Regions from separate parts of the Robertmurraya sp. FSL W8-0741 genome, predicted to be linked through region 1. Evidence: riboswitches for the same ligand, from Rfam matches in the RefSeq annotation. Region 1 holds a riboswitch; the other holds the start of a gene.
What was found. Region 1 has a riboswitch for S-adenosylmethionine ahead of NST02_RS13785 (hypothetical protein). Riboswitches for the same ligand answer to the same signal wherever they lie in the genome.
Positions count from the first base shown of each region.

Region 1 (4,659 bases):
AATAAAAGCTGCGAAGATTGGATGTGAAATTATTCTTTCTAAGTCAGCACCGACTGAACTAGCTTTAGAACTAGCGGAGCAGTTAGGCATTACAACGATTGGTTTTATTAGGGGTCAATCTTTGAATGTTTATACATTTCCAGAGAGAGTGCTAATTTCAAACAGTATTGACGAGGAGAATTTTTTTCCAAACAAAAAGAGCATTTAAATGCTCTTTTTGTTGCTATTCTTTGGATTTTTGCAGCGTTTTTTCAGCGAGAAACAGGCCGATTGCTTTATTGTGTTCCCAAATTGACGGGAAGGCAGTAAGCGGTAAGCTGCTGTCTTCGACTAGAGAGCCGATTTCTATTGTAAAAGCGGGCTTTTCAAATTCTTCTATAAACCAATCGGTAAAGCCGCCGCCCTGTTGGTGAAAAGCAGGCTCCTCCAATTCGTAATTTGTCAAATCCGAAACTTTTTCAGCAATTGTATAGTAATCATCGGTAAAATTAGTTGTATGGGTAAGACCCCATTGATGATAGCCCCAAAAAATCACATTTCCAGATGAATGATAAGAAACGGCAATTTCTGGTTTAATGTTACGGGTGAATTCAACAAGCGCCTTTACTTCAACTGCCTCCAAAGGTCTTCTACCCTTGTAAAATTGATAGTTAGGTCTTCTATTAACCCCTTTTAAATTTTCCCAATTAGCAGGGTATTGTCGGTTTAGATCTATTCCGTGAATATTTGCTTTCCAACGAACAAAATGAATTGAGCCTTCATTCATCTCTACGAGACTCCAATGAATATTAGCAGGGAAGGCATGGAGTCCAAATTGTTGCAACGTTACTCCGTCAGGATTCACCATAGGGACAAACCAAATCGATACTTGATTCAAGATATTGGGACTGAAATCATTTATAGCTTGATTATTTTCGTATGCTGTTAAATACGTTTGAAGCATTTTCATTAATAGAGCACTGGTCATCCACTCTCTGGCATGGTGAGCACCATGTATCAAAATGTTTCGTTTGCCATGTCCTAATTTAACTGCCCATACTTTTCTTCCGTAGGTAGTGGTGGCAAGTGCTTTGTAAGTAAGCATGTCTGGGTAGAGCTCCGAAAGCTTATATAAGTCTTCCGTTAAAGCTTCATACGTATAGATCATTTTCGTGTTGATGTCATGGGTGCGACTGAAAGATGGGGTAGCTGGAATAAACAAAATGAGCATAATAACTATCCATTTCAGATTAAGCAGTTTTTTTAATGTATTCATATTCTTTATTTTGCTATAAGGAAGCCATTTTCATGAATTTTTTTCAACAGTAATTTTTGCTTCCGCACTGCGACCAGAATTCATTTCTTGGCAATTGAATATGATTTCAAGCGAAAATAATTGAAATTCATGCATTATTTCGTCTATAATAAAAGCAAATTAAATAGTTATCAAGAGTGACCGAGAGAACTGGCTCTAAGACGTCACAGCAACCTGTATGTATGCAAGGTGCTCCAACCAGCAAAGCAGAAGCTTTGGATGATAAAACGGTAAAAACTCCTTTTGTATCCAATGCAAAAGGAGTTTTTTTGTGACCGTCAAAGGAGATGAATTGTATGAATATTAGTGGGGCTGCAAGAAGTTATATGGCAAAGTATTTTAATGAAGAGGATTTTTTAATACATGTATCGAAAACAATCGAGCGTCAATTGCAGGAATGGGATAATTCTTATAAAGTCATGATCATGAAATTGGAGAATTATCTTTGGACTGCCAGAAATGTTGACAATGATTATGAACTGTTACTTTCAGAACATGAAATTAATGTTCTGCAAAAAAAGGATCCATATGCATTGGATCGAGAAATATGGAATGAACTACAAAAACAGGGGCTCATGATTTTGAATGGCTATGGAAATTATTTAGATCAGATTTTTTGATTTTTTGGACAGAAACACTTTTTACGACTTCTCGCATATAATATCTTCGGTGCGAAATAAGGTTGATCTTCTTTAGGGAGGATTTCATCCTTATTTTGCTTAGCATTGTGTACATTTAACATGAGAAGGGAAGGAACAAGGTCGTGAAAGAAAAGCAAATAATCATGAAGAGAGAGAATAGCAAACATAGTAGTGAATTTAAGGTTGTTAAGGTTGAGATTTCTGCACCAGTAGAATCATTATATGCAGTCTGTACACCTGTTAATCTAAAATAGCAACTAACTTAATGTTCTGTAATTTGACAATTTTTTTATTTTTTGTCGAAATGCTATTATAATATAACTAATATTTTGCGGTAAGTTGGGAGATATTTTATATTTTTCTATATTTATGAAGGTTTGACACAAGATAATATAGTATTTCGAAATTATTTTCAGTTTTTTGACCCGTTAGTTGATTATTTACATGCTAGTTGGGCTGTGTTACTATCAGTGTTGCTTTGATAGTTAGGAAAACGAAATTTTAACAGTTTTTTCTATTGTTAAAGCAAGCATTTAAATTTTCAGCGGGGTGTAGTTTAGATGAAAGTGCAGAATTTAGTTCCGTTTGAAAATACGGAATTACTTAAAGAGATAAGTGTTCTTCGCTCCAAAAAGAACGAACTATATCACAAAAGTGGCCCAAATAGTCCAGTCTATCTTGATCTAGCATTAAAGCTTGACTTTTTAGAGACTCAATACATCGAAGAAAAAATAGATCATCTTATTAAAGATTAGCTATTGCCGTTTTCTGCAGGGCTAATGAAAAAATTTGATTATTCATCCATAAAGTGAGAACGTTCACTATTGGGCAAAATGAGAGGAGCATTATGATAATGCTCTTTTTTTATTGCTGAGAAACTGTTGTTGAATGCTAGTGTATCGCCGTTTAGTGCAAGCCGGTCTTAACCGTTGGTACAGCGATGATCATGAAAGAAAACGATCTTTATTCCTCCTCACATTATCTTCCTTACTATCATCAATCAAGGCATGCGAATTAAATTAAAGTGTTTGAATAAATTGAAAATTTATAATGAATAGTCATTCATTTTGTGTTATCTTACAAGTAGGTGCAGTTGAGGGTGGTGGTTATTTGTTTGTAAAAAAACGGTCCATTAAGGGGGAGAAGGGCAATGTCCGTTATATCGAAGGACTGGTTACTTTTCACAATGTTCATTTGAATGTTTATTGTTTTGAACTGGATGGTGTTCTTATTGATACAGGTGCGCAAGTTTTACTCAATGAATTTACCCCTTTTTTTGCAGAATCTACTCTCGAACAAGTTGTAATCACACATTATCACGAGGACCATACAGGGGGTGCAGCCTATTTACATAGCAAGCTTAAGCTTCCAATCTATCAAAATGAGATGACGATTGAACAATGTGCAAAAAAAGCAGATTACCCTAAGTATCGCAAGTTTTTTTGGGGAACAAGAAAGCCCTATCATGCTCGTCCATTGTCTAAAACCTTCTCATCGCGGACTGCAACTTGGGATGTGATTGCCACGCCTGGTCATTCGAGCGATCATCTGTCTTTTTTAAATCGGGAAACAGGTCAACTATTTTCGGGTGATTTATATGTGACTGCGAAAACAAAACTCGTTTTACGTGAAGAGAATATTCCCCTTATTATTCAATCTATTGAAACGGTATTAACGTATGACTTTGAAGAAATGTTTTGCTGCCATGCAGGTTTCGTCAAAGATGGGCGCAAGGCGCTGACAAAAAAACTTCATTATTTGCAGGAGTTACAGGGAAAAACGTTAGCTTTACGAAAACAAGGGCTAACAGAGTATGAGATACAGGCGGAGCTATTTAGCAAGAAATATCCAATTACCTTTTTTTCATCAGGAGAATGGGATTCCATTCATATCATCCGTTCTATTTTACGAGAAAATGCTTTAGACAAATGAGAGTAAGTGTTATGGAGGGAAAAAAATGTCTAGTATTTCATCAATTCTTCGAAATTTGCGTATTCCGGTTATCGGTTCACCTCTTTTTATTATCAGTAATCCGAAACTTGTAATTGAACAATGTAAGGCGGGAATTGTTGGTGCAATGCCTGCCCTTAATGCACGACCTGCATCTCAATTAGATGAATGGCTCGCAGAAATTACTGAGGAACTGGCCGCTTATAATGCGAAGCATCCAGAGAAGCCTGCAGCTCCGTTTGCGATTAATCAAATTGTGCACAAATCCAACAATCGTCTTGAACAGGACATGGAGCTTTGTGTGAAGTATAAAGTTCCCATCATTATTACATCGCTTGGGGCAAGAGAAGAAGTGAATGTTGCTGCACATAGCTATGGCGGTATCGTTTTTCATGATGTTATTAATAATCGTTTTGCCCGGAAAGCAATTGATAAAGGCGCTGATGGCTTAATTGCAGTAGCAGCAGGTGCTGGCGGCCATGCAGGAAGTAAAAGTCCATTTGCATTAGTACAAGAAATTCGGGAATGGTATGAGGGACCTCTTGCATTAGCCGGTTCAATTGCTAATGGAAGCGCTATCCTCGCTGCTCAAGCGATGGGTGCAGATTTTGCTTATATTGGTTCTCCGTTTATTGCAACAAAAGAAGCGAGGGCAGCGGAAGAATATAAGCAGGCAATTGTTGACTGTAATTCAGATGATATTATTTACAGCAATCTCTTTACAGGAGTTCATGGCAATTATTTGGCTCCTTCGATTCGCGCGGCAGGATTGGA
Region 1 covers NZ_JBBOQG010000001.1:2,844,776-2,849,434, reverse strand. The annotation lists gene fdhD (formate dehydrogenase accessory sulfurtransferase FdhD) at 1-208, shown strand, start outside; gene NST02_RS13790 (M14 family metallopeptidase) at 224-1,255, opposite strand; SAM riboswitch class I at 1,420-1,523, shown strand; gene NST02_RS13785 (hypothetical protein) at 1,591-1,914, shown strand; gene NST02_RS13780 (hypothetical protein) at 2,496-2,690, shown strand; gene NST02_RS13775 (MBL fold metallo-hydrolase) at 3,046-3,867, shown strand; gene NST02_RS13770 (NAD(P)H-dependent flavin oxidoreductase) at 3,893-4,659, shown strand, end outside.

Region 2 (4,659 bases), 1.5 Mb from region 1:
ACCTTAATTGATTTCTAGTTAAATCTGCTACAAGACGCTGACTTTGAATGTATTCCTGTTCACGCCGTCTTTCAACCCGCATTCTCACTTCATGCTTTCGGCAATAGGTAGCATAGCAAACATTGTGGGCTCCGTGCATCGCTTTTTCCATTTCACTCGTATAATTCATCTGAAGTACCATCATTTTGGTTTCGCCCCCTTTTTCAGGGAGATATGAAAATAACTAATAATATCCTTCCTTTCGTGTTTTGTCACATAAGGCAAGCGATTTACTACGTGTTTAATGTTAGCACCACTCAGGTTATAACTCAAAATGGAAATTCAAGCATATTTCCCTTTGAATAGCAATATTCAGGAATAAGCGTCGAAACTTGTTAACTTTTCTTACAATTCAACCAGTATCCTTTAAAATAAATGATATCTTCACACCATTCTAATTGTAGACTTTACTCACCACATCAATGATAAAAACAACATAGTTTTGCAGGCTTGCTTGCTCAACATAGGATGATGATCGCTCAATCCCCAAAAATCAACAGCTGGAGATTTTCGGAACATCGAAAACAGTTTGTTCCTAGGATTCATACTCACTTCCGCACAAACAATTAAGTTGCAAAAATCCAATTACCAATATTTTTTAGATTTTACTGCATACGCTAAGCGTAGATGCACCCATTAAATAGTTATCCACAATAAATAAGCTTAGTAGACGACATTGAAAAACCAGCTCCAAAAATGGAACTGGTTTTCTCATGATTATTCAGACACTGGAACAACTGCACCTTCATATTGTTCTAAAATAAAGTTTTGGATCTCTTCTGAACGAAGTACTTCAACAAGCTTTTTAATCGCTTCTTTATTTTCATCTCCACTGCGAACAGCAATAACATTCACATATGGTGAATCACTTTCTTCAATTGCAATTGAATCTTCAAGTGGATTTAATCCAGCATCGATTGCATAGTTGGAATTTATAAGAACAGCGTCACCTTCATCGTTATTATAAATTTGTGGCAAAAGAGATGCTTCATATTCTGTATCAAATTGTAAGTTCTTCGGATTATCGACAATATCATCAATGGTTGCTGCTGTTTTTTCAATACCTTCTTTAAGAGTAATCAAGCCTTCTTTTTCAAGAAGTGATAAAATACGACCATGATCTGGGACAGAACTACTAATAATAATATGTGCTTCATCAGGTAAAGCATCTAAGCTATCATATTTCTTTGAATACACACCGATAGGTTCGATATGAATTCCACCTGCATTAACGAAATCATAGCCATGCTCTTCAATTTGCGCATTCAAATACGGAATATGTTGGAAGTAATTCGCATCTAAGTCCCCACCCGCTAATGCTTGGTTGGGAAGAACATAATCTTGGAACGTTTCGATTTGAAGTTCAATTCCTTCTTCCGCTAAAATTGGCTTCGCTTTTTCTAAAATTTCAGCATGTGGAACATTTGATGCTCCTACAACAAGGGTAGTCGTTTCTTCAGTTTCAGTTTCGGCCCCTTCTCCATCTGCATTGCCGCCATCTTCAGCATCATTATTCGTGCTTCCGCATGCAGCTAAAAATAAAATTAGTGCAAAAGATGCAAAAATAGCTAACCATTTTTTCATAGTAAACACTCCTTATCGTTTATCTAATTTATTTGTTATGACATCTCCAATAAATTGGATGACAAATACAATGATTAAAATAATAATCGTTGCCATTAACGTAACATCACTTCTTGAACGTTGGAATCCTTCCAAGTAAGCAAGGTTTCCGAGTCCACCAGCTCCGATAACTCCAGCCATTGCTGTATAGCCGACTAGAGCAATCGCAGTCACCGTAATACCGGAAACGAGCGCTGGCATTGATTCAGGCAGCAATACCTTCCAAATAATCGTGCTTGTTTTAGCCCCCATCGATCGAGCCGCCTCAATAACCCCTTTATCAATTTCCCTTAAGCCAATTTCAACCATTCTTGCGTAAAAGGGAGCAGCTCCAACAATTAATGCTGGCAAGGCAGCATTTTCCCCAATCATTGTACCAAGCAAGAATTTCGTAATGGGGATAAGGAGAACAATCAGAATAATAAAAGGAATCGATCTAAATACATTAACAAAAGCACTAATAATTTTATTCACAAATGCATTTTCCCAAATATTTCCCTTAGCTGTTAAAAAGAGTAATAAACCTAGTATAATGCCGATAATAAAGGTTGCAACTACCGAAATCCCTGTCATATAAAGCGTTTCTACTGTTGCTTCCCACATTTTATCCCATTTCACATTTGGAAAGAGCTCATTTATCATGTTTTATCACCTCTACTCCAACCTGCTGGGACGTAATAAAATCAATTGCTTTTGAAGTTTCTGAAGCCTCTCCGTCAATATGGATAAACAATGTACCATATGAGCCGTTTTGCGTTTGAGAAATCTTGCCTTGCAAAATATTAACGGTCACTTCGAAATTACGAATAAGATTTGTAATTAATGGCTGTTCTGCAGACTCACCAACAAACCCTAATTGGATTACCGTACCTTGAGGGTAACGTTCAAGTAAATGCTCAATCGTTTCTTTCGTTTCTTCTGGCTCTGTCACCTGCGAAACAAACCGCTTCGTAATTTTCTGCTGCGGGTTTTTGAATACTTCTAACACCTTCCCGGTCTCAACCACTTTCCCATCTTCCATAACAGCAACCCGATGACAAATCTTGCGAATCACATGCATTTCATGAGTAATGAGAACAATCGTTAAACCTAAACGTTTATTAATATCGACCAAGAGCTCTAAAATGGAATCTGTTGTTTGTGGATCGAGTGCAGAAGTCGCTTCGTCACAAAGCAGCACTTTAGGATTGTTCGCCAATGCACGTGCAATTCCCACCCTTTGCTTTTGACCACCACTTAGCTGTGAGGGATAAGCATCCTCTCGACCTTCAAGACCAACAAGCTTAATCAATTCATCCACTCTTTTAAGTCTGATATTCTTTGGAATACCGGCAATTTCCAATGGGAAAGCAATATTCTCGCGAACTGTTCTAGACCAAAGTAAATTAAAATGCTGGAAAATCATGCTGATTTCTTGGCGAGCCTTGCGCAGTTCTTGACCTTTAATTTGCGACACTTGTTTATCAGCAACAGTGACAGAGCCCGCCGTTGGAATTTCCAAACCGTTAAGCATTCTTATCAGTGTACTTTTTCCCGCACCGCTATAACCAATTACGCCAAAAATTTCACCTGCATTTATTTCCATGCTGACATCATCGACAGCTACAACTTTTCCTTTGAGAGAAGAGTACACTTTTTTCACATTTTGTATGGAAATCAAATATTATTCACCTACTTTTAAATCCTATTATTCTTATGAGATAACCAAGTTTTATAAACACTGGCAACTATGCCATTCATAGCTTTAGCTCACAAGCGTTTTTCATTCATAAGAACATGCTGTTCCAACATAGAAATAATTTTCGTCTCCAAACTACATAAAAATGCCTTCCTGCAGACAAGCAGAAAGGCATGCGTTATAAAATGTCCTTTCTCTCATCTATCAAAGCAATGCTTTGTGTGAATTGGCACCATTTCAATCACTTGACGGTTGCCGGGCTTCATCGGGCACATCCCTCCACCTCTCTTGATAAGAGCACACTATTAAATTCCATGTTGAATATGGGTGTTATCATAACATGTAATAACGAACATGTCAATGAAAATATTAAACACTCGAATGGATTCCCCAATCCTCTAAGAAGTGTTAACAGTTAAGTCAATTGATTATTTGAAAGCCTTTGGTCTCTTTTCGATATAGTTTGGAATTGCTAGACGAAATAAAGATTCTAATAATAAAGCGGTTCTCAAACTCCCCTGCCAATCTACTTCTTGGGCTGCAATTGCTTTTCTCAATTTCAAATTTCCCGTTATAATTGCTTCCATAACTTGTTTTTTACCCATTATAAAAACGTTAGCGGCATTCCTTTCGTCCTCATAAATCCGCAGCACTCCATCTTCAATTTGTAAAATCGCTTGTTCTTCATCAGCAATCAATTGAACAGATATTGTTTTATGTAATAAAGGGGTTAAGTGACTTCTTTCATTTACTTCATCAACCAATATACGAAGCAATTCCAGCAATGGTAGCCCTCCTATATGAAAATAATTTCATTTCTTTTACTTGAACTATTTCGATTCAAGAAGAAAAACCCCTTTAAAATTGATTCGACAAATACCAGCATACACCTCACATCAATATCAATTTAAGCGACTGTACTGAAAATACAACGTTTTTATGTAAAAATTTCCCGAGAAATATGTTGGTTATTGTGATTGAGCCGATTTTGCTGTCGAAGCACCAGCTGGACGATTTATGCTTTTAAAAACAGTAAGGAAATAAATAGAGCCAATTAAATAAAGAGACGCTGTGATCGTAAAGACTATTGCATACCCCCAATACGCTCCATACATGATCACAATTCCAGTTGAGACGGGTCCCATCACGGCCCATCCAAGATTGAAAACCATTTGATTTATCGAATTCGCTAAGCCTTTTACAGAATCATTAACCTTCGACATCATCAGCGACGTTTGAATCGGATTTCCCGCATTCATCAACGCCTGCCGAAACAGAAAACCAATTGCTGCTAATGTTAAATTTTCAGTGTATGCTGT
Region 2 covers NZ_JBBOQG010000001.1:1,303,617-1,308,275, reverse strand. The annotation lists gene NST02_RS06320 (hypothetical protein) at 1-184, opposite strand, end outside; gene NST02_RS06315 (MetQ/NlpA family ABC transporter substrate-binding protein) at 757-1,623, opposite strand; gene NST02_RS06310 (methionine ABC transporter permease) at 1,636-2,304, opposite strand; gene NST02_RS06305 (methionine ABC transporter ATP-binding protein) at 2,294-3,322, opposite strand; SAM riboswitch class I at 3,535-3,638, opposite strand; gene NST02_RS06300 (SCP2 sterol-binding domain-containing protein) at 3,769-4,125, opposite strand; gene NST02_RS06295 (MFS transporter) at 4,309-4,659, opposite strand, start outside.
Region 2: another riboswitch for S-adenosylmethionine. It lies ahead of NST02_RS06305 (methionine ABC transporter ATP-binding protein); the one in region 1 lies ahead of NST02_RS13785 (hypothetical protein).